Regions from separate parts of the Thalassospira sp. ABD4_177 genome, predicted to be linked through region 1. Evidence: riboswitches for the same ligand, from Rfam matches in the RefSeq annotation. Region 1 holds a riboswitch; the other holds the start of a gene.

The links. A riboswitch is a leader RNA that binds a small molecule or an ion and turns the genes downstream of it on or off. The one in region 1 is predicted to bind thiamine pyrophosphate.
Region 2: it holds a riboswitch for thiamine pyrophosphate, as region 1 does, so the genes downstream of both, ACXAF0_RS18175 (ABC transporter ATP-binding protein) here and thiM (hydroxyethylthiazole kinase) in region 1, are expected to answer to the same signal.

What each region holds. Positions count from the first base shown of each region.
Region 1 is NZ_JBSWWO010000001.1:171,867-187,205, forward strand. It holds gene hglS (2-oxoadipate dioxygenase/decarboxylase HglS) at 1-1,112, opposite strand, end outside; gene ACXAF0_RS00810 (polysaccharide biosynthesis protein) at 1,336-3,285, opposite strand; gene ACXAF0_RS00815 (MraY family glycosyltransferase) at 3,413-4,423, opposite strand; gene ACXAF0_RS00820 (RsmB/NOP family class I SAM-dependent RNA methyltransferase) at 4,629-5,975, shown strand; gene rpe (ribulose-phosphate 3-epimerase) at 6,108-6,773, shown strand; gene ACXAF0_RS00830 (FdhF/YdeP family oxidoreductase) at 6,951-9,263, shown strand; gene ACXAF0_RS00835 (hypothetical protein) at 9,260-9,556, shown strand; gene ACXAF0_RS00840 (DUF1674 domain-containing protein) at 9,614-9,877, opposite strand; gene ACXAF0_RS00845 (Tex family protein) at 10,124-12,493, shown strand; TPP riboswitch at 12,617-12,722, shown strand; gene thiM (hydroxyethylthiazole kinase) at 12,793-13,602, shown strand; gene thiE (thiamine phosphate synthase) at 13,599-14,243, shown strand; gene ACXAF0_RS00860 (hypothetical protein) at 14,362-14,700, shown strand; gene ACXAF0_RS00865 (superoxide dismutase) at 14,997-15,339, shown strand, end outside.
Region 2 is NZ_JBSWWO010000004.1:39,847-55,185, forward strand. It holds gene ACXAF0_RS18110 (methyl-accepting chemotaxis protein) at 1-507, opposite strand, end outside; gene ACXAF0_RS18115 (hypothetical protein) at 753-1,019, shown strand; gene ACXAF0_RS18120 (hypothetical protein) at 1,337-1,570, shown strand; gene ACXAF0_RS18125 (adenine phosphoribosyltransferase) at 1,733-2,260, shown strand; gene ACXAF0_RS18130 (hypothetical protein) at 2,392-2,838, shown strand; gene ACXAF0_RS18135 (Panacea domain-containing protein) at 2,961-3,530, shown strand; gene ACXAF0_RS18140 (ChaN family lipoprotein) at 3,568-4,647, opposite strand; gene ACXAF0_RS18145 (trans-sulfuration enzyme family protein) at 4,689-5,843, opposite strand; gene ACXAF0_RS18150 (NAD(P)/FAD-dependent oxidoreductase) at 5,946-7,259, shown strand; gene ACXAF0_RS18155 (EamA family transporter) at 7,531-8,382, opposite strand; gene ACXAF0_RS18160 (MBL fold metallo-hydrolase) at 8,474-9,526, opposite strand; gene ACXAF0_RS18165 (ABC transporter substrate-binding protein) at 9,724-10,677, opposite strand; gene ACXAF0_RS18170 (ABC transporter permease) at 10,768-11,580, opposite strand; gene ACXAF0_RS18175 (ABC transporter ATP-binding protein) at 11,577-12,359, opposite strand; TPP riboswitch at 12,350-12,461, opposite strand; gene ACXAF0_RS18180 (PAS domain S-box protein) at 12,545-15,339, opposite strand, start outside.

The DNA.
Region 1 (15,339 bases):
TTCAAACCCGCCTTGGTCGGGCCATAGCGGAAGAAGGCCAGTTTCTCGACACGAAGCGTCTCGTAATCATCGGGGAAGGCCAGAAAACGCTCGGCCAGTTCGGTTTCGTAATCCCGTGCATTCGACCCACCGGCATTGATCTGCACGGCCTGGCGGGTCGTGGCCAAAAGCGTGTCATAAAGTTTGCGACCCTCGGCCGTCAGGGCAATGCCGCGCTGCTCAATCTCGCCAAAGCGTGCGGTGTGGGTGCCCACAGTTTCATCACGGTCATCGCCAATGAAATTGACCCGTTCTTCGAGTGCCTTGAAGCTGGTCTGGCGCAGCAGGATCGGGCAGGACCGCGCAGGCGGGCCTTCGACGATTGCCTTGGGCGTGATGCCGCGTTTTGGCATATCCAACTGCACAGCATCGATATCAAGGGTGCGCGGGGTCAAGTGGTTGATATGCGGCCCCTTGAAACAGACAACATCGGCGATCAGACGATGGGCGTCATGAAGCTTCTGATAGGTTTCCAGCGTTACGGTCGCGTCACTATGCCAGCGGAAGGTTTCCAATGCCTCGGCAACGAACTGCTCGGCCTGATTACGGGTCAAACCACCATTTTTCTCTGCCAGATAAATCAGTTTGATGGCATCCGGAGTAAAGATCTCGCGCTTGGCAAGGATGCTCTCAGCCTGCTTGCGCAGCTCTTCGTCTTCGATCAATTCAAGACGCAGGAGCGAAGTAAAGACACGAAACGGATTGCGTTTAAGCGCTTCCTCGTCAATCGGACGAAATGCGGTTGAATGCACCGGTACACCGGCAACAGACAGATCATAGTATCCCACCGGATGCATGCCCATGACGGCAAACAGGCGGCGCATATTGAAAAGCTCTTCGGGTTTGCCAAGCCGGATCGCGCCGTGGCGCTCCAGATCAATCCGCTCAAGCTCGCCATTATGTTCAAGGCTTTCGGCAAGCTCGGGATCGGCGTCGAGCTTGGTCTGATTGATCTCGGAGACCAGCTCCATCAAGGTGCCATATTGCGGCACTTCACTGCGATACATGTCAGACATCGCACTGGAAAACATCGAACGGATTTCATCAGGATGGACAAAGGCGTCTGTCGACATGGGGCCTCCAAAAGACGAGATCATATTGAACCAGTGGAATGACCTTGTCGGGCAAGATCATTCCCATTCATCATCAGGATGGCAAGATATTGCCCACTTTCGGGCATGACAAACGACAATTTGGCACGAATTCATTCCTTGAAAGAATGAACATGCAGATCATAGAAACAAAAGTCGGAAATGAGTTCAGACACACTTGAGAGCTGACCGCGTGGAAACAGTCTTAGGACGCCGTCTCGGTTTCGCTGCCCTTGTTATCGGCAAAGATCGACTTCACACCGATCTCGGGCGGCTGGAATTCCGGCACAAGCTGACTGATCAATTCCAGCGTTTTTGTTGTGTTGCGGTTGGTTGCACTGTGTTCGAGCGCATCAAACACCTGCTTGATCAGCTCATAATCCACCACACGCGGCGCTGCCAAAAGCACCCCGTCGGTTTCGGTCGGCACCGGGGGTTCGGAATCGTGGAAAAGCTCTTCATAAAGCTTTTCGCCGGGGCGCAAACCGGTGACCTTGATTTCCACATCCTTGTCGGGCTGCAGGCCCGATAGCAGGATCATCTGACGGGCCAGATCAACGATCTTGACCGGACGGCCCATATCAAGGACGAAAATTTTGCCACCTTCGGTTACCCCATGACGCCCGAGTTCGGCTGATTGCAGAACAAGTTCCACCGCCTCGGCGATGGTCATGAAGTAACGCGTGATGCCTTCGTGGGTAACCGTCAGTGGTCCACCAGCCTCAAGCTGGCGCTTGAAAAGCGGTACGACAGATCCGGTCGAGCCCAGAACATTGCCAAAGCGCACAGTAACAAAGCGGGTCGATCCACGCTGATCAAGCGGCAGGGTCTCCAGCGCCTGACAATAGCATTCCGCCAGTCGTTTTGACGCCCCCATGACATTGGCGGGGTTCACTGCCTTGTCGGTTGAAATCAGAACCATCGTGGCGACATTAGCAGCACGGCAGGCCTCGGCCACATTGCGCGTGCCAAGCGTGTTGGTCAGAATGCCTTCATTGGGGTTGTGTTCGACCAGCGGCACATGTTTGTAGGCCGCCGCATGGAACACAATTTCCGGTTTGTAGCGTTCAAATACCTGCCCGATCCGGGTTTGATCGCGAACATCGCCAAGAATGCTGTCACGTGGCAGATCAGGATATTTTTCCGCCATTTCCATATCGATGGCGTAAAGCTGGAACTCGCCGGCATCGAGCAAGGTCAGGCTGCTTGGGTCATAGGTTGCGATCTGACGCACCAGTTCCGAGCCGATTGATCCCCCGGCACCAGTCACCAGAACCCGTTTACCCGCAATCATTTCACGCACACGATCCCGATCCAGTCGCGCTTGCGGGCGGCCAAGCAAATCTTCAATTGCGACCGGGCGAATTTGCAGCGGATCAGCAAGTCCTTCGCGCAAATCACCGAGCTTCGGCAGGCGTGCCAAAGTCATGCCATAACGATCAGCAATCTCGACCCATTTGGCGTTGTCTTCATGGCGAAGCGCATCGCCGCTCAAAACCAATCGGCGTGGCAGGCCATGCCGGCCCTTTTGCAATTTCGCGATGACGTCTTCGAGCTGATCGACAGTCGCCAGAACATCAACCCCGTGCATGTTGCGCCCGACGCGGCCTTGCGTCAGGGAAACGATACCAACGACCTTAAAGGGCGTGTCCGCAGACCGTTCGGTTTCACGGATGAAAGCTTCGGCCTCATCCCCTGCCCCGATCAATAGAACCGGCAAACGTGACGTGCCCTGGCGCACCAGCGCACGTGCTGTCGATTTGTCCTTGGCAATCCGGTAGGTCAGGCGTGACCCACCCAGAAGCGCCATCAGTAGGAACCACTGAATGATCGGTGCCGAACGCGGCATCCAATCGAGACGTGTGGTCAGAAACAGCACCAGGAAAAGAACAGCCACGGCAACCGAAACCGCCCTGGCAATCCGGATCACGTCATTCAGCGACGCATATCGCCAGATGCCGCGATAAAGCCCGAAATACCAAAAGGACACCGCCGCAATCAGCGTAAAGATACCTGCCGAAAACAGGATGTTATGCGGCGCGTAGTAAACCACGCCGTCACCCACCCGCAGGTACAATGCCAACGGGAAGGAGATGGCCGCCATGAAGATGTCATGGGCAAAGGCGATGTGGCTTCGCTGAAACGATCGCAGCATGCGGTCCCTTATTCGCAAGGTTTCTGTTTTTATAAGGATATACCCGCTTTGCGACTGGCGGATAAGGCTTTCTTTTCGCGCCCTGCCCCGATCAAGTCAAGCAGTGCCCGCATCGGAAGATTGTATATTACCCTGCGTTCCCGCGCACCGGCATACGCACCATCATACCGACCAAACCAAGCACAACAATCAGTGCGGCAATCACCCGCATCCAGTCGGGTGTGTCGCTCTGGGCAAAACAAACACCAATCAGAACGAGGTTGCTGATCAGGATCATGACCGACACCCGGGCATGCGAAAAGCCGCGCTGGGTGGCTTTCTGATAAAAATGCTCGCGATGGGCCTGCCAGATTTTCTCGCGCCGCAAGGCCCGCTTGATCAGGGTAAATGTCGCATCAAACAGGTAATAGGATGGCAGGATTAGCGCGATGGCCCAGGCCCCCTCGGACGCCACCTTTAACAACAGCCAGCCCAGAACAAACCCAAGCGGGATTGATCCAACGTCACCAAGAAACAGCTTCGCCGGGCGCCAGTTCCAGATCAGGAAACCGATCATGATCGCAAGGATCCCCAACCCGATATAGCCAAGCCCGATGAATTGCGGCAGCGGCACAAAAAGGGCGAGGATAAAAATCCCAAGACCGATTGATCCGGCCTCGACCCCGGTAATGCCATCAATCCCGTCCATGAAATTGAACAGATTGATGAACCAGACCCAAGCCAACACCACCAACACATGATCAAGCCAGATCGGCACCAGCCCGCCCAGAACCGGTTTATCAAGCGCCAACATGCCAATGATGACGGCAAGAAATTGCAGGGCAAAACGCTTGGCGGCAGATAGATCATGGCGATCATCAAGCCAGCTGAGCAGTCCAAGCCCGGCACAGGCAGCCAGCATCAGCCATTCACCCAATCCCGTCACACCGGTCATGGCAAAAACACCGGCAACCAGCACAATCAGAAGCGGCGTTACGGCAAGCCCGCCGCCGCGCGGGGTGGGCACAGCGTGACTGGAACGGTGGTTGGGCATATCAAGGATGGCCTTGCGCCGCAGATAGTTCAGCACCCCCCATGTCAGCAACATCGAGCTGATCAGAAAGATACTTGCAAAGGTCGCAAGTCCTGCAAAAGTCATCGTTGGGTTGCCCTTGTCCCTGTCCCCGTCAGATTGATCCGTCTGGATTAGCCGGACCGATTGCCCATCGCAAGGCTTTTCACCCGATGAATGCCTTCGACCCAAGCTCACAACGCAGCCATGTCGCGCAAAACCAAGCTTGATGCTTTACAGTTTGCCATGCTGGGCTTAACTACAGCACATAAACCGAAACCGGAGATATCCTTTGGCAGAACGTCGTTCCCGTCCATCCCAGCGCAATGCCCCCCGCAAACAAACGGTCGAGGCCCCGGATCCGCGCATGCTTGCGCTCAAGACCCTGCAGGAATTGCGCGGCGGTGAAGTGACGCTGGATGAACTTCTGTCAAAGCACGGCTATGGCCTGCCGTCGCTTGATCGCAATTTCCTGCGTCAGTTGCTTGGCACAACTCTGCGCCATCTGGGTGAAATTGATGCGGTGCTTGCCCCGCGCTATCAACCGCCACAGGACCGGGTTGCAGCACGCCTGACCAACATCCTGCGTCTGGGTGTCGCGCAGCTGTTCTTTATGGATACGTCCGATTACGGCGCAGTCGATAGTACGGTCAATCTCGCGCGTGATGCGGGTTTGCATAAATACACCAAACTGATCAATGCCGTTCTGCGCGGATTGCAGCGCGATGGCTTTGAATGGCCCGAAGGTGTCGAAGACTGGCAGCTCAACATTCCGGCTTGGCTGCGCGGATCCTGGAAGAAGGCCTATGGTGCGGAAACCGCCCAGGGCATCGCCGAATCCTGCCTTGGTCATGCGATGCTCGATCTGTCGATCAAGGATCGCACACAATCGGCCGCGTGGGCCGAAAAGATGGATGGTCTTGTCCTGCCAACCGGATCGGTAAGGCTTGAGCCGGGTCGACGCATTCGCGATCTGCCCGGATACAAGGATGGCGATTGGTGGGTACAGGATGCAGCCGCAGCCATCCCAGCAACCCTGTTTTCGGCGTACAAAGACAAAACCATCTATGACCTTTGCGCCGCGCCGGGTGGCAAGACCATGCAGTTGGTTTCCCTTGGTGCCAGTGCAATTGCGGTCGATAAATCCGAAGGTCGTCTGAAACGCGTTTTTGAGAACCTTGAGCGTGTCTCGCTGGGTGCCGCCATCGTTACCGGCGATGCCACCGATCTGGCGCCTGATACGCCGCGTGCGGATGCCGTCCTGCTGGATGCGCCATGTTCGGCCACCGGCACCATTCGCCGACATCCCGACATCCTGCTGCGTCAGAATGACAAGCTGATGCAATCGCTTCTGCCGATCCAAAGCAAACTTCTGCGTCAGGCCGACAAGCTTTTGAATGTTGGGGGTGAGCTCATCTATTGCACCTGTTCGCTGCAACCCGAAGAGGGCGAGCATCAGGTCAAATCCTTCCTTGCCGATCATCCGAACTATGAACGCAAACCCGTCACCGCTGATGAACTTGGCGGTTGGGATGAGGCAATCAATGATGCCGGTGAATTGCGCATTCTGCCGATCCACATGGCCGATTTTGGCGGCATGGACGGCTTTTTCTGCGCCCGACTTGTCAAAAAGTCCTGATTTTTCGCCAGAAGATCAGAGTTTGACGCACACAAGGCAGCCATGAGTCCCATTCGGGTGACATGGGGGGCAATCTGGGGTATGAAGGCCGCGAATTTCCCGTATCCCATATCGCTTCAGGACCTGTGACGCATGACCACGTCAAACATTAAAATCGCACCTTCGATCCTTTCGGCCGATTTCGCCCAGCTTGGCGTTGATGTCCGCGCTGTTGATGAAGCCGGTGCCGACTATATCCACATTGATGTGATGGATGGTCACTATGTACCGAACATCACCATTGGCCCGGATGTGGTCAAGGCACTGCGCCCGCACAGCGACAAAGTGTTTGACGTGCATCTGATGATTGCGCCCGTCGATCCGTATATCGAGGCATTTGCCAATGCCGGTTCCGATATCATCACCATCCACGCCGAAGCCGGCCCGCACTTGCATCGCTCGCTGCAGCTGATCAAGTCGCTGGGCAAAAAAGCCGGTGTGTCCCTGAACCCGTCGACACCGGAAAGTGTGATTGAATATGTTATGGACATGGTTGATCTGGTTCTGGTCATGACCGTGAACCCGGGCTTTGGTGGTCAGAAATTCATTCCGAGCCAGCTTGAAAAGATCAAGCGCATCCGCAAGATGATCGATGCGACCGGCCGCGATATCGACCTTGAAGTCGATGGCGGCGTAAATCCGGAAATCGCCCCGCAGGTCATCGCAGCCGGTGCCAATGTTCTGGTCGCAGGTTCCGCCACCTTCAAAGGCGGTCCGGGCGAATATGCCAACAACATCAAGGCAATCCGCGGTGCATAATCTGCTTTGACAGCAGTGTCAAAAATTTATCAGGGTCGGAACCATCAAACGGTTCTGACCCTGATTGTGTTTTGAACACATTCAAATCATTGCTGGAACTGTTTGATAAATTTTTTCTATCGCCCGATTAGGTATGCATACTTGACCTAATTTCTGTTCTGGCAAATAGATGCCTGCATGAACAAACATTTCATCGGAAAAAAATCGTCGGCAGCCGGTGGCTGGGCCGCACTGAAAAGTTGCGGCAAACAGTTGCTGCAAAGCGGCAGCCCCCTGAGCGGCGCACGTACGATGCTTAAGGCAAACCAGCCTGACGGCTTTGATTGCCCGGGTTGTGCATGGGGTGACCCCGAGCACGGATCGTCATTCGAATTCTGTGAAAACGGCGTCAAAGCCGTTTCCTGGGAAGCGACAGACAGGCGTGCAACCCCCGCCTTTTTCGCCAACCATACCGTGACCGAACTTGCCAAGCTTAGCGATTACGAGCTGGAATTAAACGGCCGCATCACCCATCCGATGCGCTATGACCGGCAAAGCGACACCTATCAACCGGTTGCCTGGGAAGATGCTTTTGCCGAAATCGGTGACATCCTTAAGGGATTGAGCACCCCCGATGAGGCCGAGTTTTATACATCCGGCCGCGCCAGCAACGAAGCCGCCTATCTTTATCAATTGTTTGTCCGTATTTTTGGCACGAACAATTTCCCGGATTGCTCGAACATGTGCCACGAAGCCAGTGGCGTAGGCCTGCGCCAGGCTATCGGGGTTGGCAAAGGTACGGTTCTGCTGGAAGATTTCGAAAAGGCAGATGCCATTTTCGTGCTGGGGCAAAACCCGGGCACCAACCACCCCCGGATGCTGGGTGATTTGCGCCGCGCTGCAATTCGTGGTTCAAAAATCGTTGTCTTCAACCCGATCAAGGAACGCGGGCTTGAACGTTTTTCCGACCCCCAGGAAAAACTCGAAATGCTGCAGGGCAAATCAACAGAAATAGCCAGCCATTATTTCCAGCCCTGCCTGGGTGGCGACATGGCGGCCGTCCGCGGCATGAGCAAAGCGGTATTTGCTGCTGATGACGCGGCACTGGCCAATGGGGAGCCATCTGTTCTTGATCACGATTTCCTCAACGAACATTGTCACGGTTTGGCCGAATACCGGGCTGTGGTTGATGCGACAAGTTGGTCTGAAATCGAAGGCCAGTCGGGCCTGACCCGACAGGAAATCGAACAGGCGGCAAATGTGTATTTGTCTGCTGAAAATGTGATCTGCACTTGGGCCATGGGTATTACCCAACATCTTCATTCCGTACCAACCATTCGTGAAATCGCCAATTTCATGTTCCTGCGTGGCAATATCGGCCGACCCGGTGCAGGTTTGTGCCCGGTACGCGGCCATTCCAACGTTCAGGGTGATCGCACGGTTGGCATTAATGAAAAGCCACCGGCGGCTTTCCTTGATGCGCTGGAAAAGGAATTCGGTTTCACGGCACCACGCAAGCACGGGCATAACGTTCTTGCTGCAATCGGAGCGATGCTAGATGGCAGTGCAAAAACCTTTATTGGATTGGGTGGCAACTTCGCACGGGCAACACCCGATAGTGCACTTGTCGCCAAGGCGATGAAGAGCCTGCGACTTACGGTGCATATCGCAACCAAGCCCAATCATTCTCATCTGATGCCCGGTGAAACAGCGTTTCTGCTGCCTTGCTTGGGCCGAACCGAGATCGACCTGAATTCCCATGGTCAGTCTCAGGTCGTGAGCGTGGAAGACTCAATGAGCATGGTGCACGGATCGGCTGGCATCAACCGCCCGGCATCGCCGCACCTTCTTTCCGAAGTCGCAATCATCGCCGGCGTTGCCGAAGACACTGTTGGTAGCGAAATTGTGTCTTGGGCCCAGCTTGCCGATGATTATGAGCGTATTCGCAGCCATATCGAGGCCACTGTTCCGGGCTTTGCCGATTACAATACCCGCCTTCGCAAACCGCGCGGCTTCCATCTTCGTAATGACGCCGCACATCGGGAATGGAAGACACCTGCTGGCAAAGCGACTTTTTCGAATATCGCGCTGCCAAAGCAAACGGTGCATCAACAAGCCCGCCAAAACCAGAAAGCAAGCAGCAAAAAATCCCATTTTGCCCTGCAAACTTTCCGGTCGCACGATCAGTACAACACCACCGTTTATGGACTGGATGATCGCTATCGTGGAGTTTACGGCGAACGCAAAGTCATTTTCATTCATCCGGAAGACTTGGCAGCCCTTGGAGCCAAGTCAGGCGATCGGGTCAACGTCGTCAGCGAATATGATGACGGGGTCGAACGAATTGCCGATGATTTCCGCTTTGTCTCTTATGACATTCCGCGTGGCAGTGTAGCTGGATACTATCCTGAACTAAACGTCTTGGTGCCACTTGGCAGTGCAGGTGATCAAAGCGATACACCAACATCGAAATCAGTGATGGTGTCCTTTAGTTCGGTAAATCGGGTGTGACCAATAACACCCGAAATCAAAAGAACGCTGACAAAGAACCAGATGCAGAGTTTTTTCTGCATCTGGTTGAGCGCACGATAACCAAACATTCACAGCTAACCCCCGTTCAAGGGGCCATTTTAGTGGCCGCACAACAAGAAATTGCGCGCGACAGCCGCACATTTGCAAGGTTATTCGGGATGGCGCATGCGATTGTCTTGCGCGAACTTAATGCCTTGGTGCAATCAACCGATCTACTTACAATCACCAGACGCGATGCGCGTACAATGCGCACGCACTATCAGCCAAATTAGCACTACACACGAAGCCCGCAGCGCAGTAATCTCGCAGCTACCTCGGGGCTTTTTACATTAAAAATCGATGCAGCGGCCCTTGTTTTCCCAATCCCCAAAACGGGTCGGCTCCGGACCTTTGGGTCCGCCGATTTCGCGGGCCTTGGCGGCGGCTTCCTTGGCAGCCTTGGCCTCATTTAACGCATTGATCGCACCCTGAGATAGCTTGGGTGCTTCCTCTGCCCCGGCGATCTCGTCAGATGCCGGACTGGTATCGGCCTGCGGTTCTGCCTTTTCCTTGGGGACTTCGTGAATGACGGTTTCGCGGAACTTTCCGGCCATTCGTCTTCTCCTGCTTTGGGCTTCGCCCGATAAATCACATTTGCCAAAGAAATAACCTGCACGACCCTGATCGGCAAGTCCGTCGGGCCATGGGCAAAAGCACGCACAAACCCATGTGATTTCAGGCCTTTGGAATCAAACAGGGAATCCTGATGCAGGCACACGCGAAATTTTGAGCAAAACAGACTCTTTTCGAGCAGGCGCAAAGCCGCTATTCCAAGCGTACGAGCAAAACAAGGAGAAACCATGCGTCCAATTCCCCAGCGTATCGCCGAAGAACTTTCGGTTCGTCCGGAACAGGTCATTGCCACCATCGAGATGCTCAATGAAGGCTCCACCGTTCCGTTCATCGCCCGTTACCGCAAAGAGAGAACCGGCGGGCTTGATGACACCCAACTTCGTACGCTGGAAGACCGCCTGCGCTATCTGACCGAGCTGGAAGAACGTCGCGCATCGGTACTCGAAAGTATCCGCGAACAGGAAAAGCTCACCCCGGAACTGGGAGCCCAGATCAACGAGGCCGATACCAAGACGCGCCTGGAAGATTTGTATCTGCCCTACAAGAAAAAGCGCCGCACCAAGGCCCAGATCGCCCGTGAAGCCGGGCTGGAGCCACTTGCAGATAGCCTGTTTAACGACCCGTCCCTTGATCCGGAAACCGAGGCTGCCAAGTTTGTCGATGCCGAAAAAGGGATTGATGACACCAAGGCCGCCCTTGATGGCGCGCGTCAGATCCTTATGGAACGCTTTGCCGAGGATGCCGACCTTGTCGCCAAGCTGCGCGATCATTTGTGGAATGAGGGTGAAATCACCGCGTCTGTCATCGAAGGCAAACAGGCCGAAGGCGCCAAGTTCTCGGACTATTTTGAGCATTCCGAAAAAATCAAAACCTGCCCGTCACACCGTGCGCTGGCCCTTTTCCGTGGGCGCAACGAAGACATCCTGCAGCTGAAACTGACGCTTGGCAAAGAAGACGAAGACCGTCCGCGCAGCCAGCCGGGCCGGGCAGAGGTTATGATTGCCGCCCATGTTGGCATCACGGACAAGGGACGTGCGGCTGACAAGTGGCTGATGGACACGGTCCGCTGGACATGGCGCGTCAAACTGTCGCTGTCGATCGAGCTAGATCTGTTTGGCACGTTGCGTGATTCAGCCGAAGAAGGCGCGATCAAGGTATTTGCCGATAACCTCAAGGACCTGTTGCTGGCCGCACCCGCCGGGCAAAAGGCCACCATGGGGCTTGATCCGGGTGTGCGTACCGGCGTCAAGGTCGCAGTGGTGGATGCCACCGGCAAGCTGGTCGATACCGCGACGGTTTATCCCTTCCAGCCACGCAATGATGTTGAAGGGGCACTTAATACCCTTGCCGCCCTGGCATCACGCCATCAGATCGAACTGATCGCGATTGGCAACGGCACCTTTTCACGTGAAACCGACGAGCTTGCCGGTCAGCTGCTGAAACGCTTCCCGGCCCTTAAGGCCACCAAGGTCATCGTCAATGAGGCCGGGGCATCGGTTTATTCCGCATCCCAGTTCGCGGCCGAGGAATTCCCCGATCTTGATGTGTCACTACGTGGCGCGGCATCCATCGCCCGTCGTTTGCAGGATCCGTTGGCGGAATTGGTGAAGATCGAACCGAAATCAATCGGTGTCGGGCAGTATCAGCATGATGTTTCGGAAACCAAACTGGCCCGATCACTTGATGCGGTGGTTGAGGATTGCGTGAACGGTGTCGGTGTTGACCTTAACACCGCCTCCATCCCGCTTCTGACCCGTGTGGCCGGCCTGACAGAGACGCTGGCGCGCAATATTGTCGGCTATCGCGACTCCAATGGCGCGTTTCAGTCGCGTACTGACCTTAAAAAGGTCGAGCGACTTGGGCCAAAGGCATTTGAGCAGTGTGCGGGCTTCTTGCGTATTCGCGGGGCGACCAACCCGCTTGATGCATCGGCCGTCCACCCGGAAGCCTATCCGCTGGTTGAAAAGATCAGTGCCAAGGCCGCCAAGCCACTGGCCGATCTGATCGGGGATTCGGGCTTCATCAAAACGCTTCGGGCCGAAGATTTCGCTGATGAAACATTTGGCGTTCCAACCATCCGCGACATCATCGCCGAACTTGATAAGCCCGGCCGTGACCCGCGCCCGGAATTCAAGACCGCCAAGTTCACTGAAGGTGTGAACGAGATCAAGGATCTGCGCACCGGCATGAAGCTGGAAGGCACGGTCACCAACGTCACCAATTTTGGCGCGTTCGTTGATATCGGCGTGCATCAGGATGGGCTTGTCCACATCTCGCAGCTGGCCGACAAGTTCGTCGAAGACCCCCGCCAGGTGGTCAAGGCCGGTCAGATTGTCTCGGTCACGGTCATGGAAGTCGATGCGCCCCGTAAACGCATCGGGCTTTCGATGAAATCGGCCCCCGATTACGAAGGCACGCGGGAAAAGCGCGCGGATAATCGCGGTGCGCCCCCCCGCGGCGGCAACCGGCCGCAGCATTCATCCGGCAACCGCCCCCAAGGTGGTGGTCAGGGCCGCGGTAATGCCGGTGGCAATTCCGGCAGTGATGGCGGTGCGATGGCAGCGGCACTCAAGGCCGCTATGGAACGTCGCAAATAAGCCCGGCCCCAAAATTGAAATGATGAAAACGGCGGGATGGGCAGATGCCATTCCGCCGTTTTTGATTGGCGCGATCCAGCCCATCGGATGAATTGACAGAATGCGCAATAAAACCCATGTTGAGCACTCACCAAGGGGAGCCCCGACAGGGGGCTGAGAAACTGCCGCGCAGTGACCCTTTGAACCTGATCCAGTTCATACTGGCGTAGGGACGGTGCGAACGCGGATCACGACGTTCTCCATCTTTCCGACTTCGAACTGGGTCTCCAACCGCAAAAGTTCTGCATTGGAGCCTCGACATGACGACCGAAATTTCCCAGACCGCGAATGACCTTTTTGAGCGCATGCGCGCGACCAATCCCCTGGTTCAGTGCATCACCAACTATGTCGCGATGAATTATGCCGCCAATGTCCTGTTGGCAGCCGGCGCCTCGCCCGCCATGGTCCACACACCTGAAGAATCCGGCGAATTCGCCGCCATCGCAGGTGCATTGACGGTCAATATCGGCACCCTGTCGCCCAACTGGGTTGAGGGCATGATTGCCGCTGCCAAGTCGGCCAATCAGGTTGGCAAACCATGGGTGCTTGATCCGGTGGCCCATTTTGCCACCGGTTACCGCCGCGGCACTGTGGCAGAACTTTTGAAACTCAAACCCACCGTTATTCGTGGCAATGCATCGGAAATCATTGCCCTTGGCGGTGGTCAAAGTGCTGGTCAAGGCGTTGATAGTGGCGATCCGGTCGAACAGGCCGAAGAAGCCGCACGAAGCCTTGCAAGCAGCCAAGGTTGCGTTGTTGCGGTTACCGGTGAGGTCGATTTCGTCACCGATGGCACACATTCGGTGCGCATTGCCGGTGGTTCGGACCTGATGCCGAAAATCACCGCCACCGGGTGCTCGCTGACCGCCCTTGTTGGTGCCTATATCGCCATTGCCCCCGATCAGGCGTTTGAGACCACCATTGCGGCCCTTGGCAACTTTGCCGTTGCGGGCGGGATCGCGGCGAAGACGGCAAACGGCCCGGCATCCTTCATGACTGCCTTCATTGATGGTCTGCACAATCTTGATGGTGAAACCTACGCCAAGAACCTTCGGATTGATCCGCAATGACGTCCTTTGATCTGTCGCTTTATCTTGTGCTTGATCCCGATCTGTGTCGTGACCATTCGATGGTCGAAACCACCATGGCCGCGATTGCAGGCGGAGCCACCATCATTCAGCTGCGTGATAAGGAGGCCGGAACTGAAAGCCTCATTCGCGTTGGCCGGGAATTGATGCAGGCCATGGAAGGCACAAACGTGCCGCTGATCGTCAATGACGATATCGACGCCGCCATCGCGATTGGCGCGCATGGTTTGCATGTCGGGCAGGATGACACGCCATCGCAAATTGCGCGCGAACGCCTTGGCCCGGACAAGATCATCGGCCTGTCGATCGAAAGCGAAGAGGTCGCGCAAAAGGTTGACCGCACCATTGTCGATTATGTCGGCATCGGCCCGGTATTTGCCACACCAACCAAGCCGGATCACAAACCGGCCATCGGGTTTGACGGTCTGGAAAGGCTGGCACGGATGGTTGGCCTGCCCTCCGTCGCGATTGGCGGACTTAAGGGGGAGCATGTCTTGTCCGTCCTTGAAAGCGGTGCGGATGGGCTGGCAGTCGTGTCCGCCATCTGTGGGCAGGCTGATCCGCAAAAGGCCACCGCAGACATCGCAGAAAAGCTTAGATCAGCGCGGGGTCATCTGGCCTAGCGGACGGAAACTTGCGCGCGCCAGACGCATGGCTGCCACGACCCAAGTGATGCGATCGGCACGGAAATGCCCTATTTGCGCCGTTAATTTTTCGGCTTCGCAGCTCAGATTACCAGGCATGAACCAAGCACAACCGCGCGAGGAAGACATGCTTAGATCTCTGCGCAGCAAGCCGGTTGCCATTGCCTTGATTGGTCTTATGACGATCACGACAGCCGCGCTGGCTGCAATCAAATCTGCACCGAAACCAACGACGGACAGCGTCACCATTCATTCCGAAATGGCCAAGGGTGAAGTCACACTCAGCCATCAGGAAGACGGCACTGTTGCGATCAAACGCGATTGCGTCCGTTTCCCGTGCAAGATCGATATCTCCTCGCTCAAGCGCGGGGAATATGACGTCACCCTGACAAATGGTGATGAAAGCCAGAAAATGGTTGGACTCTATAAGGAATAGGCAGACTGCCTGTTTCCATGTCCGACGCCATCAAAAATTTCCAGGATTTCCGGGAACGTTTTTGGCACAGGAATGTTCATCATATATCGATCTATCGAACGGTAACGCCGCCCTGCATTGCATATACGCCAATGCGCGCTAGATAAAAGATCACAGGTAACGCGCCTGATGCACCGATCACGGCTGCAACAAAGGTTTCCAACATGTTGCACGGGATTTTCACTTTTATCGAAGGCGCAAAAAGGGATATGTTGCGTTACCGCACAGATTAATAATGAAAGTCGAGGAACTGTATCATGGCATTTGAACTCCCAGCACTTCCGTATGCATATGACGCGCTTGCACCGGTCATGTCGTCTGAAACTCTCGAGTTTCACCATGACAAACACCACAACGCCTATGTTGTGAACGGCAACAAGCTGCTCGAAGGTTCGGGCCTTGAAGGCAAGTCGCTTGAGGAAATCGTTGTTGCTTCTTACGGCGACGCTTCCAAAGCAGGCCTGTTCAACAACGCTGCCCAGCACTGGAACCACATCGAGTTCTGGCAGATGATGAAGGGCAATGGCGGCGGCGCCATCCCGGGTGAACTCGAAAAGAAAATCGTTGAAGATTTCGGCTCTGTCGATGCCTTCAAGGAAG
Region 2 (15,339 bases), on a different contig from region 1:
CATCGCGCCATGGCAGCTAAAGCAGACTTCGCGATCCGCGCCCTTGGTTTCCCCCAAGACAATCGGCATAGAGAGGCGATAGCTGCCGTTTTCGGTATAGCGACCGATCATCTGGCCGGTTTCGATCGCCTCGGCATCAATTTCGTCGCGCGGGGTTTTAAGCGGTTTGTCGCCGAATTCTTCCATATAGGCCATGGTTGTCGGCCCCCATGCGGACCACAGCTCGCCCGGATAGTCGCCATTGCGGCTGTCAAACCAGTTGTTGAAAACCTGAATGCCGATGTCATCGATATCATCAGGGCGGGCCGCCATGACATTGACGATCAGCGCGTGCAACGATGTCAGTTCGTTCTCGCTCAGCTGATGGAGCTTTTCATCCATGGCCTTTTCTTCGACGACCGTCATCATCAAAAGCGCAATGATCACAGTGGTCGAGACGCCAAATGCGGACGCCCACATAAAGCGTTTGCGGATGCTCATGGCGTTGAAAGCAGACAGGATGCGCATGGTTATTCCCCGGTGGCGACGACTTCAAGAAACCCGATGAAACAGGCTTTTACGATCCAATTCATGGGCTTTTGCACCATGCATGTTCGCGCAAAAAGTGCTTTGATATGCCTCAAGTTGTGCAAATTGAATTTGTATAGTTCGCAACGCGCACAGAGCCGTTTTCATCGTGCCGGGGCTTGCCAGTTGTGCGTCAAACAGGCATAAGCAGGCCAGAAAACCCAAGCGATTTACAGGATTGTCTGATGACGCTGTCCTATAGCGACACCCGCAAGAAACTCGATCAGATCACCGCAGAAATGCTGGGTCTGATCCGCAAATATGATCTTGATGCTGCAAGTCCGTTTGACGTGATCGAAGTGGCGCGCGCCAAAATTACGGACCAGAACGACTATATCCGCTTTCTCGAGCTGTCTCTCGAAGGGCGGATTTACGGCGAGTATGGCGATGCGCTGCAAAAGCAGATCGACGAAGAAGCCAAACAGGCCGAGGCGGCGAAGAAACTGAACTAAGGTTTTTCAACGCGCTGTTTGCATATCGATTTGATTTTATGACGGCCTGTCTTCACCGCGAAGGCGGGCCGTTTTCATATCTGCATCATCGCGCAATCTGGCAGAAATCTTCTAGTGGCGTGATATCCGGGGTTTGCGGTTTTGCAAGAATAGGGCGCTTTGTCACAAATTCTTCCCGATCTTGTCACCGTGCTGCAGTTGAGAGGCCATGAAGTTCGGACTATATGGCTGCTGTGAACGACGCATCATCAAAAACGATGTGCAGCATTTCGGCGGTGAGATCCGCTGAAACCCCAACGAGCAACAGGATGACTGACATGAAAAAGAGTTACGTCCAGACTCTGATGGAAGTCGAAAAAGTATTCGGTCAGATCAATGACCATGACTACCGCCTTTACCGGGCAGTCTGGGGCAACCGTCAGGCGGCCCAGACCGGCCTGCCGCGCGGAACCCGTGCAGAAATAAGCAAGAAGCTGGCCAATGACTTTGTCGCGGCAAGCAGCCCGGCGACCCACACTCCCCAACGCACCGTTTCATCACACGCCGCCTGATCGCGGTGTGTGAAACCAATGGCAGGCAGGGGGCATGGCATCATGTGCCTTGCCAATCCGCTCTGATTCAGGCATCAAGTGTCGCCGTATGTGATCTCGCCATGATATTCATGGCTTTTGACCTGCGCCGTAACATTTCCTGATATCTGGCCGGAGTATTCCATGTCGATCAAGTCGTTGATCCGTACCATTCCCGATTACCCGAAAAAGGGCATCATGTTTCGGGATATCACGACGCTGTTTGAAGACCCCTATGGTCTGAGCGAAGTGATCGACAGTTTCGCCGCCGAATTCCAGGACAAGAAGATCGACATGATCGCGGGTATCGAAGCCCGTGGCTTTGTCATCGGTCCGGCGGTTGCCGTTGCCCTTGGTGTGGGTTTTGTCACCATCCGCAAGCAGGGCAAATTGCCTGCTGAAACCGTTGGTGTGGAATATGAGCTTGAATACGGCTCGGACGTGATTGAAATCCACAAGGATGCCGTCAAACCAGGCAGCCGCGTTTTGATCATGGATGATCTGATTGCAACCGGCGGTACGGCATTGGCCGCGATTGATCTGGTGGAGAAAATCGGGGCAGAGGTCGCTGGTTGCGCCTTCATCATCGATCTGCCCGACCTTGGCGGCGCGCAAAAAATTCGTGATCGCGGTGTCGAAGAATTCCATCTTGTTGAATTCGAAGGCGACTAAGCACCCACGTCGTTCGTTGCGCCGGGTAGCAGGAATTGCGATTTTGCTGCCATATGCCTATATATTCATGTAGAATGCATAGGTTGCATTAGCTTTATTCAACCGCCCGTGACTCACCAAGGTATAGGAAGATGGTCGCACCGGTCCAAAACGCACAGACAGTTTCACAAGCAGGTCACTATGGCCGGCTTGCGTCGGCTGGTGCGCGCGGTTTGTCGACGGTCAACCGTGACAGTCAGGTTGAAGCACCGTCCCAGCATTATACCTATGACCCGGATGACGACGGCATTCTGTTTAATGCCTATGTCGATGGCAAAGACAAACGCCAGTCCGGGCAGGGTAATTCCGGCGAGCAGAAAGACCAGCGCACCGAACAGCGCAACCTGTCAGCCGCACGCCGTGCCAGCGACAAGGAAGGCGCGGTCGAGATGGAGAGTGACGTTGATTTCGCAAGCCTGCTTGATCCGTCGATCCCGTTTGATCTTTCGGCCAATAGTGGCACGTCGTTTTATCAGGTGGTCAATGCCGTGACCCATGGTGTCGGCGTGCGCGGTACGCATCTGGATGCGACCGTCTAGGTTCCAGGCGCCAGACGGCAGGGCATTGGTCTTCCCGCTATCTCTTCCCTAAATTCGAAAAACCTGATTGGTGATGCTTGTTGGCATCTGCCATAGACTTTATGATCCTTGGGAACGCGTAATTGTTTCCCAAGACCATCGGGCCCAGCATGAAGAACAAGCCGGTTCTCAATACGGTATTTGATGCCGCATTCAGGTTCATTGACCTCGCACTCAATGACAACGAATACCTGCAGCCGCAAAAACTGCACCGTTTGTTGTATCTGGCACAGGCCTATTACGGGGCGAATTACCATGGCAACATGTTGATGCCCGCCATCTTTGTTGCCGAGGAATTCGGACCGGTGGAACCGAACCTTTATGCCGTCATGGAAGAATCCCGGCCCGATGTGCGGCTGAAATCGGTGGATCCGAAAACAGTTCATTTCCTTGAAAGCATCTGGTCGCAATTTGGCCATCACACGGTCGAACATCTCAGTATGACCGTACGCAACCATCCGCCCTACACCAAGGCCTATAAGGAAGGGATCGGGACGATCATCCCGTATGATGAGCTGGTTGAATTCTATGCCTCGGTCCGCAAGACTGCGACGACGCCCGAAGCCAAGGAAGTCGTGCGCCCACGCGTCATGCGCTCGCACAAGGGCAAGCCGGTCGCAACCACCGACTGGTTGCCGCGCAAGATCAAGTAATCAAAAGTCTGTTGGAAAAGGTCAGTGATCGGAGGGCTTAGGGCCGATCTTGCCGGTCTTCCTTGCCCATGCCGCCAAGGTTCTGACAGGGATCGCCGCGCGCGATATCGTTGGTAAACCACATGAAATCGATATCGTCGGGGGCGCCAAATCGCATGGCGTAATCTTCGACCAGTGACGCGTCAGGGCCGGGATCATCAGCCTCGATCAGGCTGACGACAGCCATATCACGCATTTCAAGACCCGGCTCAAAACGTTTGATGTGCCAAGGGGCGGCAATGCTGTGGCGGACATGCATGGCACCGGCGATCAGGAACGCGCCGTCAATGCCGTCAATCTGGGCTGCATCCGTCATCGCACGGGCAAGCGATGCATCGCGGGCAAACTGAACGGCAGAAAAACTGCCCAGCATGCTTTCGGGCAGCATGTTGCAGTGGCCCTCGGCGATTTCGACATTAAACCGATCCAGCATTTCGGTCGGAATGTCGGGTAGGTCAAGCTTGGCTGCCAGATCATCGGGCATGGCATCATTGCCCTCGCTGATCATGGGTTTCAGCAGATCATCGGGCAGATTGCCCGCCACCATCATCAGACCGTTGTCGCGTGCGGCCTGTGCGATCGGGGCATAGTCATGCCAAGACGGCCAGCCGCGATCTTCCCACGCCAAGGCCGGGCCAAGTTCGGAAATCGGCAAGTCCTGCCAATTTTCATCAAGGGTGACCTGCTGATCACGGGTAAACATTTCCCAGACAATCGCCCGTTCCTGATCATCGGCATTGCTGAGGGCATCGACCAGTTGCGCCTGATGATGATGATGGATCGGGTTGTCATGCTTTTCGCCGATCAGAACATATTTGCGATCCGACAGGCGCTCGACCAGCACATCGAACATGATGTATTCGCCGGCTTTCACATCGAAAATCAAACCCGGTGCGGGGGGCAGGGCATTAACATCCGTCAGATTGCCCTTTGAACCGTTAGTCTCCTGCGCGGCTGCCGGGGTGCTTGGTGTCACAGGCAAAAGAACGGCCGATGCCAGCACAACCGCAGAAACACCACGGGTCAGAACACGTGACAATGATCTGTTTGAATTGTGCGATGGCATCGGTGGTTGCATGGGCGATGTCGTTCCGGATCAAAGAAAAATGCAGTATATGCTCACTTGCTTATGTGAAAAGCTGTTTCCAGATCGTTAACAAGATCATTACAATCTTCGATCCCGACGGATAGGCGCAAAAGGTCCCCCGGAACGGGGCTGGTCGGGCCTTCGACGGAGGATCGATGTTCGATCAGGCTTTCAACCCCGCCAAGTGACGTTGCGCGTTTGAAAAGCTTGCAATGGTTGTGGAATTCAACCGCGCGCTTTTCACCGCCCTTGACCCGAAGTGACAGCATGCCGCCAAAGCCACCCTGCATCTGCTTTTTGGCAATGTCATGGCCGACATGGCTTTCAAGACCGGGATACTGGACCTGTTCGATTTCCGGGTGGTTTTCGAAATGTTTGGCGATTGCCATGGCGTTCGCACTGGCGCGTTCGACACGAATCGAAAGGGTACGCATGCCGCGCAGCAAAAGCCAGGTTTCAAACACACCCAGAACCGCACCACCGGATGCATGCTGTTTGCAGACACGCTGCCAGAACTCGCTATCTGCTGCGGTGGTCAGCGATCCCGCCAGAACGTCACTGTGACCATTCAGGTACTTGGTGGCCGAATGCATAACGATATCGGCACCAAATTCAATCGGGCGGGTCAGAAGCGGTGTTGCAACGGTATTATCAACGGCGACAACCGCGCCTGCCGCCTTGGCCAGCTTTGCAACGGCGGCGATATCGGTAATCTGCCAATCCGGGTTGGCCGGGGTTTCAAGCCAGACCAGCTTGGTCTTGCCGGCAACGATGTGCTCGTCCCAGTCTGCAATATCGGCGTTATCGATAAAATCAAAGCTGATACCTGCACGCACGCCGCTATCAAGCATGAAGCTGCGCAGTGCCCAATACATCACCTTGGGGGCGACAACATGATCCCCCGGGTTGAGCGCATGCAATACCGCCACGGCGGCTGCCATGCCAGATGCAAATAGGCGGGTTTCAGAACCACCTTCAAGCTCGTTCAGAACAGCGCACGCCTGATCATATGTCGGGTTGTCGGCACGGGTATAGCAGCGCCCGTCATGGTAGCTGAGATCGGTGTTGCGTTCGAACGTGGTCGAGGGATAAAGCGGTGGTGTAACGGATTTGGTCGCTTCATCGACCCAGCCAAGCGCCTGTCCGCTCACGGTGGCGGGGGACTGTTTTTTTGCATTATCAGACATGGTGGCACCTGATTTGGTTGAGATTTGTTGGCGCGCAACATAACGTGGTTCCCGCCACACACCAAACTGAATTGCCACCAAAACTGATCTTTAGGTCCCCACATGACAGAATATCCAAAAAACACCCTGCCCAAGGAATGCGACGTTGTTGTTATCGGCGGCGGCATTCACGGGTCATCCTGTGCCTATTACCTGACAAAAGCCGGCATGAAAGTCGTGCTTCTGGAAAAGGACACGATTGCATCACATCAGTCCGGCCGTGCCTGGGGCTTTGTGCGCCAGCAGGGGCGTGACCCGATTGAATTGCCGCTGATGATGGAGGGCAACAAAATCTGGCAAGGTCTTGAAAAGGAACTGGATGCTGATCTGGAATGGCGTCAGGGCGGTGTTTTGTTCGTCGCGCGTGATGACAAGGAAATGTCGGAATTCGAAGGCTGGATCGACGACACCAAACATTTTGGCATCGAAACCCAGGTTCTTGACCCCAAGGGTGTCACAAAAATGATCCCCGGGATTACCACACCGGGCGTTGGCGGGATCTATACCCCGTCCGATGGTCAGGCTGAGCCGAAAAAGGCCGCACCGGCCATTGCCAAACGCGCCAGCGAAATGGGGGCCGTCATTGCCGAGGGCTGCGGCGCGCTGTCGATCGAGACCCAGGCTGGCGCGATCAGTTCTGTCGTGTCCGAGCAGGGCGAGATCAAATGTAAATACGTCATTTGTGCCGCCGGGGCCGCCACCCACAAATTCGTCGCCAAGTTCGGCCGCCGTCTGCCGCAACAGACAACGCGCGGCACGGTGATCCGCACCACCCCGGTGCCCGATATTTCGGCCGCCGGGACCTTGGCAGCGGGGCTGGCGTTTCGTCAGCGTGCAGATGGATCAATGAACATCGCCGATGAGTTCATGACCGACATTGATCTGACGATGGGGCGGTTGAAATTCGCCCGTGATTTCATGCCGGGGCTTTTTGATAACTGGGCGACCTTCAAGTTCCACATGAACAAGCGGTTCTTTGATGATCTGGTGGATCGTGTTCCCGGCTCGGACGCCTCAAAGCAACCGATGATCGGACGACGCACCAATCAGGCAGAGCCCTATGAAGTGCGGGTTAAAAACGCGATGCGCAACCTGCAAAAGATCCTGCCGCAAATCAAGAAGGTCGGTATTGCCGATACATGGGCGGGCGATATCGATGTCACCCCGGATGCGGTGCCGGTGATCGATCAGTTCGACAACCCCAAGCATTTCTTCGTCGCATCGGGCTTCTCGGGCCACGGCTTTGCCATGGGACCCGTGGTTGGCAAGGTGCTGGCTGACTGGATCACCACCGGACAGCCATCCATCTCGGTCAAGGGCATGGAGCTTGGCCGGTTCGAAGACGGTACCCGCCGTGTGCCGCGCACGCGGGTCTGACCCGGCGGTTTGCAGCAAGGGATTTGTTCGCCCAAGCAGGTCCGCAGGTTTCATACTTGCGGACTTGACTTTAACGCGCGCTCACGCGACAAATTGGAATGTTATAACGTAACTTTTGTGTTGTGACGGCTTCATGAGGGTTGCAGTTATGGCATCGGGCCGGGTGATCTGTCGCCCAAACAGATGAACCGGACGGACCGGCAATGCCATCTGGTGTTGCCGGTCTTTTAATATGCTGTGACAGGCGTCAATGCGTTTGGTCGGCAGGGGGTTACAGGCTGCGGGCCAGACGCAGGATAATCGCCCCGCCCAGTGTCATCATGGTCGAGGACAGCTTCACAAGATTGAGCTTTTCCCCCATGAAGAACACGCCGATCAAAAGGGCAAAGACAATACCGGTTTCGCGAAGTGCTACCACAAGCGGGATCGGTGCCTGCGTAAAGGCCCACATGACAGTGGCATAGGCGGCAAAGGATGCGGTTCCGCCCACCACAAAAACCTTTTTGCCCGATCTTGCAATATCAGCCAGCATGCGCGGGCGCATGAAGGTCGCGATCACGGCAAAGATCACAACGTTGCCAATCGTCTGATAGCTGTAATAGCCAAGTGCGGTTCCGGCCAGTCGTGCACCCGTGCTATCAACCAGTGAGTAGCTGCTGATAAAACAACCGGTGATGATGGCGGCAAGGGCGGCATTGCGGTTGCGCAGGCCATCGGCCTGACGGGTGATGCACATGCTGATGATGCCAACCCCGATCACGACAATCGCCAGCCTCTCGCTGACATGCAGGGTAACCCCCATGATCAGAACCGAGACCCCGGCGACGATCAATGGCGAAGACCCACGTGCAATCGGATAAACCTGACTGAGATCGCCAAGGCGATAGGCCAGGATCAGAAACAGCTGATAGCCAATATGAAGCCCGATGGACCCGATCAGATAGGGCCAGCTTTCCGGCGCTGGAAGGTCGACAAACGGCAGCAGGAGCAAAACAATCGGCGTATGACCCAGCACGATTGCCGTCATGTTCATCAGTTTGTCCGAGCCACCCTTGACCAGTGCATTCCATACGGCATGCATCAGGGCAGCACCCATTACGGCAAGAAAGACAGTCAAACTCATGGCGGGGCAATCAATGTTACGGTTTTGTGACGCAATCATTGATGCTTAGCACGCAGTTTGAAAAACCACCAAACCGAACTTGAGTGGGCTGCTATGTGGCAGACGCCGTAGGCTCGACCTTTTCGCGGGTTGTCGATGCGGGATTGGGTTTACCCGCAAAGAACCGGGTCGCACCAATCGGCGGGGCGATGAAATCATCCTCTGCAATTCCGGCATGCTTGCGCGCGGTGGCCAGTCGAGCGGGTGGTTCATCAACCGGTTCGGCCGTTAGCACAAAGGTACCCCAATGAATGGCTAGCGCCTGTTTGACACCCATTTTCTGCATGATCTGAATGGCTTCTTCGGGATTGCAGTGGGCATTGCGCATGAAATCGCGCGGGCCATACGCCCCGATGGGGATCAGGCCGAAATCAATCCCGCCATGGGTTGCACCCATTTCGGTAAACAGCGCCTCGTTCCAGCCGGTGTCGCCGACAAAATAGAACCGGTAGCCATCAGGAAATTCCAGAACATACCCGCCCCACAGCATTTCCTTGCGGTCCTTGGTGGTGCGGCTGGACCAATGGTTGGACGGCACGTGGGTGATTTTTACATCATCATGATAATGGCTTTCATCCCAATCAAGCTCGACATAACGCTCAGCAGTGATCCCCGCCTTTTCCAGAAGCGCACCGTTTTTCAGCGGCAGGACATAACGCGGCGCGTTACCAAGCTCTGTCAGGCTGGCCAGATCGAAATGGTCATAGTGATTGTGTGACAGCAACACCAGATCAAGCTTGGGCAGCTGATCAATGGCAAGGCCCGGCTGGGTATAGCGTTTCGGACCAAGGCGTTTGAAGGGCGATGCGCGTTCGGAAAACACCGGATCGGTCAGGATATTAAGCCCGCCATATTGCACCAGCACCGTGGCATGACCGACCCATGTAACCTGCAGGCGGGTCGGGTCGGGATTGTGTATGGCCGCATGATCGGGTGTTTCGGTCGGGATTTTGCCGATCTGATGTTTGGCCTTGGGCCAGTTGTCATCGCCGAAATAGCGCCGTCGCAGGAAATGCCAGAAGGACCGCTTGACCGTATCGGGCAGGGGATGGCGGTTTTCAAAACCGGTATCGGTGTGATGGTCGGGTTTGGTTTGTTGCTGCACTTTTATGTCCTGCTCCGATGGTGGCGTAACCGCCCTGATGGGTTTTACAACCCATTATAAGGTAACGGTCAATCTCACCGGCGCAAGGGAAAGGCCGGAATGCGGGGCACACGTTCCGGCCTTTCGGGGTGCTTTCGCGGGTGCTGGGACGCAGCCCGCGAAAGCAGGGGGGACTTGTTGGTTATGCGATCAACTGATCATTCGATGACGGCGACATAGCTTTCAAGCGCCGGGGTTTCCTCGATCAGGCCCTGTTTGACCATGTAATCGGCAAAGCGGGCATAGCGGGCCTTGTCAAGGGCGGCCGGACGCAGGGCAAAGCGCGGCAGGGTGTCGGCCCAGGCCTTGATGTTGAGTTCGTCATCAAGGTTCGGATAGGCGGAAATAAAGGCCTGCCAGCTGTCATCCGGATGGTTGATCAGGTACTGCACACCTTCTTCAAGGGCCGCCAACATGCGGGCATAGCGCGGATCATCGGTCTGATCATTGCGGACCGTCAGGATCAGCTCGTCATAGGGCGGCACGCCTTCTTCCTCCACAAAGAATGCCTTGCCCGGCTTGCCTTCGATCTCCATCTGGTTGAGCTCGAAATTACGATAGCCGCCAATGATCGCATCGACCTGACCGGAATAAAGCGAGGGCGACAGCGAGAAGTTCACATTGATCAACTCGACATCGTCAATCGAGACGCCGTGATTGGCCAGCATGGTGCCAAGAAGTGCATCTTCAAACCCGGCCAGGGAATAACCGATTTTCTTGCCCTTAAGGTCGGCGATCTCCTTGATCGGGCCATCTTCGAGCACGATCAGGCTGTTAAGCGGGGTGGCCACAAGTGTGCCGATCCGCGTCAGCGGCAGACCTTCGGCGGCCTGAACATGAAGCTGCGGCTGATAGTTCACCGCAACGTCCCCCTGACCAGCTGCAACAAGGCGCGGCGGGGCGGACGGATCGGATGGTTCGATCAGCTCAACATCGAGATCATGATTGGCAAAGAAACCCTTTTCCTTGGCAACGATCAGCGGCGCGTGATCCGGGTTTACAAACCAATCCAGAAGAATGGTCAGCTTGTCCGCGGCAAAGGCGGTGCTTGATGTTCCCAGAACAGCCGCCCCAAGACTGGCTGCGGTAAGTATGGATTTAAGGCGTGGCATGGAAGAACCTCCGTATTTATGCGCCTTTGTGCGCTGAGCGTTAATTGTGTGAGGATTGTTTTCGCCGCCCATCAGGCAGGGATATTCGGTTTATTCTGCTGGTTTCAGACTGTCGGGCTGCCATGGCAGGGCCGCGCGCAGCACGCGATCGACAATGAAATATTGCGTGATTGAAAACGCACACAGGATCAGAAGACAGGCGAAAACCATATCGATCTGAACCCGGGCATTGGCATGCAGCATCAGATAGCCAAGACCGTGACTGGACCCGACCCATTCGCCAATCACAGCCCCGATCGGGGCGACCGCAGTGGCCACCCGAAAGCCCGATGCAAAGGCGGGCAGGGCGGCGGGTAGGCGGATATGGGTCAATAGCCGCCAACGGCTGGCCCCCATGGTGCGCGCCAGATCAAGCCAGCCGGTTTCGGTGCGTGACAGTCCATCGAAAAAGGCAACAGTCACCGGGAAGAAAATGATCAATGCGGCCATGGCGATTTTGGACGCCAGACCAAAGCCCAGCCACAACACCAGAAGCGGGGCCAGGGCAAAGAACGGAATGGCTTGCGAAACAAGCAGGATCGGCATCAACCAGAAACGTACCGGTGAAAACAGCGCCATCGGAATGGCCGCCAACGTGCCAAGCGTCGCCCCGGCAAACAGGCCAATCACGGTTTCCGCAATTGTGTACTGCGCGTGGTCAAACAACACATCATGGCGCGCGATCAGCGTCGCCCAAACATCGGCCGGGGTCGGCAGCATGTATTTCGGCGCACCCGTGACAACGACCAAGATCTGCCAAGTGGCAATCAAGGCGACGATGATGATCAGCGGCCGCGCGAGTTTCAGCCAGCGCCGTTCTGACAGCGGTTTTGATTTGGTGTGAGGATTGATTGGGTTGCTCATGCCGCGCCCCCTGACAAATCGGCGCCCAGTTGCCCCAGAAGTTCGGCCTGCTGGGCCAGAATTTCAGGGTCGGCGATGTTGCGCGGGCTTTGGCCCTTGGGCGTGATGGCGTCCTGTAACCGTGCCGGGCTGCCAGACAGCACATGAACCCGGTCTCCCAAGCGCAGGGCTTCCAGCGGATCGTGGGTCACCAGTAGCACAGTTTTGCCGCGCAGTACCCGTGCCGCCAGTTCCTGCAGGCGCAAGCGGTTCAGTGGATCAAGGGCTGAGAATGGTTCGTCCATCAGAACAACTGGCCGGTCTTCCATCAGCGTTCTGGCAAGGGCGGCGCGTTGTTTCATGCCGCCAGAAAGTTCTGCGGGGCGCAGATGGGCAGCATCAGCCAACCCGACCTCATTTAACAAATGTGAGGCTTTGTCATGTTTTGGTTTTTCACCGCGCAGGACAGCGCCCAGCACCACGTTTTCATGCACGGTGCGCCAAGGCAAAAGCAGGTCCTGCTGCGCCATATAGGCGACCCGACCGGCAAGCGGCGCGTTATCGGAACAGGTTATGGTACCGCGAACATCGCCTTCGACCAGGCCTGCGAAATACCGCAGAAGTGTACTTTTGCCGACACCACTTGGCCCCAGCAGGCAGGTAAAGCTGCCGGCCTGTAATGTCAGGTCAAGGTCATGGAAAATATCCGCGCCATTAAAAGCAACGCTGGCGCCATCAAGGGCGATATCAAATCTTGTGGGATTTTGCGCCGTCTGGGGCGCGTGTTCTGTGCTGCGCATACGATCCTTCCTACGCCGGTCTTAACCGGTTCAGGTTCAAAGGGTCGTTCGGCAACACCGAACCTCTCAGCCGATTTACGATCGGCCCCCCCGGAGATCACGCGACTATGCGCAGACAAAACGCTGTCGTCAAGTTTTGTGACATCAAAGCACAACAGACTGGCAAAACGAAATACGAGGAAGCCTCAGGTTTCTTCATGGACCTGATCAAGTGTCTTGCGCACGGCATTGGCCAACTCACGGTTCGTGTAAGGTTTGCTGATCAGCGGATAGACCGGTTTGTCCTCGGCGCGTTCATGCAAAACCCCGGCGGTAAAGCCCGAACAGGTCAGCACAGCCAGATGCGGGCGGAGTTCACGCGCCTTGTCGCCCAGTTCCAGTCCGTTCATGCCGCCTAGCATGACGATATCGGTAAAGACCATATCGATGTCATCGCGTTCTTCAACGATGGCGAGGCCTTCCTTGCCGCTGTGGGCGATGATGGTCTGGTAACCATACTCGCCAAGTACTGAGGCGGCGATTTCGGCCAGTTGCTGTTCATCGTCAACAATCAGCACAGTCTCGGTGCCATGTTCGGGCTCGGTTTCGCTGTCAAAGGCGGTATAGGGGGTCTTTTGACCCTCATCATCGGCAAATGGCAGGTAAATCCGGAACGTTGTGCCCAGCCCGACCTCGGAATAAAGCGAGATATAGCCACCGGATCGTTTGACAAAGCCATACACCATGGCAAGGCCAAGACCTGTGCCCTTGCCGCGTTCCTTGGTGGTGAAGAAGGGCTGGAAGATCTGTTCGGCGACCTCGGCTGACATGCCCTTGCCATCGTCACTGACGATCAGTTCGACGTAAACGCCTTCCGGGACTTTTTGCACGGCGGGGACCGTGACGGCATCAATATGCGAAACGCGTGTTTCGATGGTCAGTTGCCCGCCATCGGGCATGGCATCGCGGGCATTGACGGCAAGATTGATGATTGCGTCTTCGAAATCGCCGACATTGAGACGTACCGGCGGCAGGTCTTCCGACAGTTTCAGATCAAACGAGATTTTTGATGTGATCGATTTGCCAATCAGGTCGCGAAGTTCAACGAGAATATCGTTAATCACCAGGGCTTCGTTTTCCTCTGGCGCCTGACGTGAGAAGTTCAGCAAGCGCCGTGTCAGGGTGGCCCCGCGTTCAGCCGCTGTCATGGCCTTGCCGACGAACTTCGTGATCGGGGAGTCTTCTTCAAGCTTGCGTCGGGCGAGATCGAGGTTGCCGACAATGATGCCCAGAAGATTGTTGAAGTCATGGGCGACCCCGCCGGTCAATTGCCCGATGGCTTCCATTTTCTGGGAGCGGCGCAATTGGTGCTCCAGCGCGTGTTCTTGGGTCAGGTCGGTGATCGAGGCGATGAAATGGCGCCGGCCCTGCACATTCATTTCAGCAATGCCAAGGTTCATCGGGAAGATCATGCCATCCTTGGTCTTGCCCTTGACCTCGCGCCCCTTGCCGATGATTTGGGCGTCGCCTGTGCTGAGATAGTTTTTGATATAGGTGTGATGGCGCGAACTGTCCGGATTGGGCATCAGGATCGAGACGTTCTGACCAATCACTTCCTCAGCGCTATAGCCAAAGATCTTTTCGGCTTCGGGATTGAAACCCTCGATCACGCCGGTTTCATCGGCAAAGACAATCCCGACCGTGACACTTTCAAACGCCACCCGGAACCGTTCACGGGTTTCGATCAGGGCGGTGATGTCACGCCCGGTCCCACGATAGCCAAGGAAATTGCCAACTTCGTCATAAACGGGAACGCCAGAGATTGATATCGTCAGCACCGTACGGTCATTGAGCTGGACCTGATACTGGAAGTCACGAAATGGCTGATGCGCTTCGAGGAGCTCGTAATGTTTGCGCCATTTCGGGGTGTCGGTCGGCTCGGCGGCAAATTCGTCGCGTCGCTTGCCCTGAAGATTATCGACGTCGAAATTCGTAACATCTGCAGCACGGATGCTGGTGTCCTTGATGCGGTGATCTGTGTCGGTTTCCCACACCCAGTCAGACGCGGTCTTGGTAAAGTCGCGGAAGCGCCGTTCGCTGTCGCGCAGTTCGCGCTCTTTAGCTTTGAGCTCGGTGATGTCGGTTCGGACACCGGCCGTGCCGCCATCTTCGGTGCGTTGTTCGGAAATCAGAATCCAGCGGTCGCCCACCTGCTGTTCAACGCGGCTTTTGGGTTTGCGATGTTGTTCAAGACGATCGGCAAGCCAGATGTCCTCGACACCAACGGCATCGGGAAATGCACCGCGTGACAGGCCAACCCGCAGGATATGCTCGAACCTCGCGCCCGGCTTGATGGCGTCCGCATGGGTTTTATAGATGTCACGATAGACATCATTACAGATCACCAAGTGGTCTTCGGCATCAAACAGGGCAAAACCTTCGCTGGAAGATTTCAGGGCATGTTCAAGAACCCGTTGGGCGCGTTCGGATTCTTTGCGGGCTTGAACGGCCTGATCTTGCGCGCGCAGGGTGCCGTTAATCACGTGCATGATCTGGGAATAGGTATAGGTGGTGGCCACGGCAATGGCCGCGATCCCCAAGGTCATCAACATGATCGCGGTGTTTATGAACGGTGCGATCATCTCATCACGGGGGGCTTCGACAATGACGGCTACACCCATTTTGGGAACAGGGGCATAGGCAATAAGCAACTCATTGCCATGTTCATCAACAACCCATGTCAGGCCGGATTTGCCGTCCAGACCAGCAAGCATCGGTCGCGCGTAATCGGAACTAAGGGCGATTGCGACGCTGTGATCACGATCTTTAACTTTGGTTTCCTGATGAACAAGGATTTCAAGGCCTTCATTGACGCGTCGAACAATCAGAAGTTCTTCCGAACCTTCGAGTGCGTTTAGCGAACTAAAAGCATCCTTGACCTGCGACAGGGTTGTGGCAAATGCATCTTCCGTGTGATCGCTGGGCGCTGCGCGATAGTCAT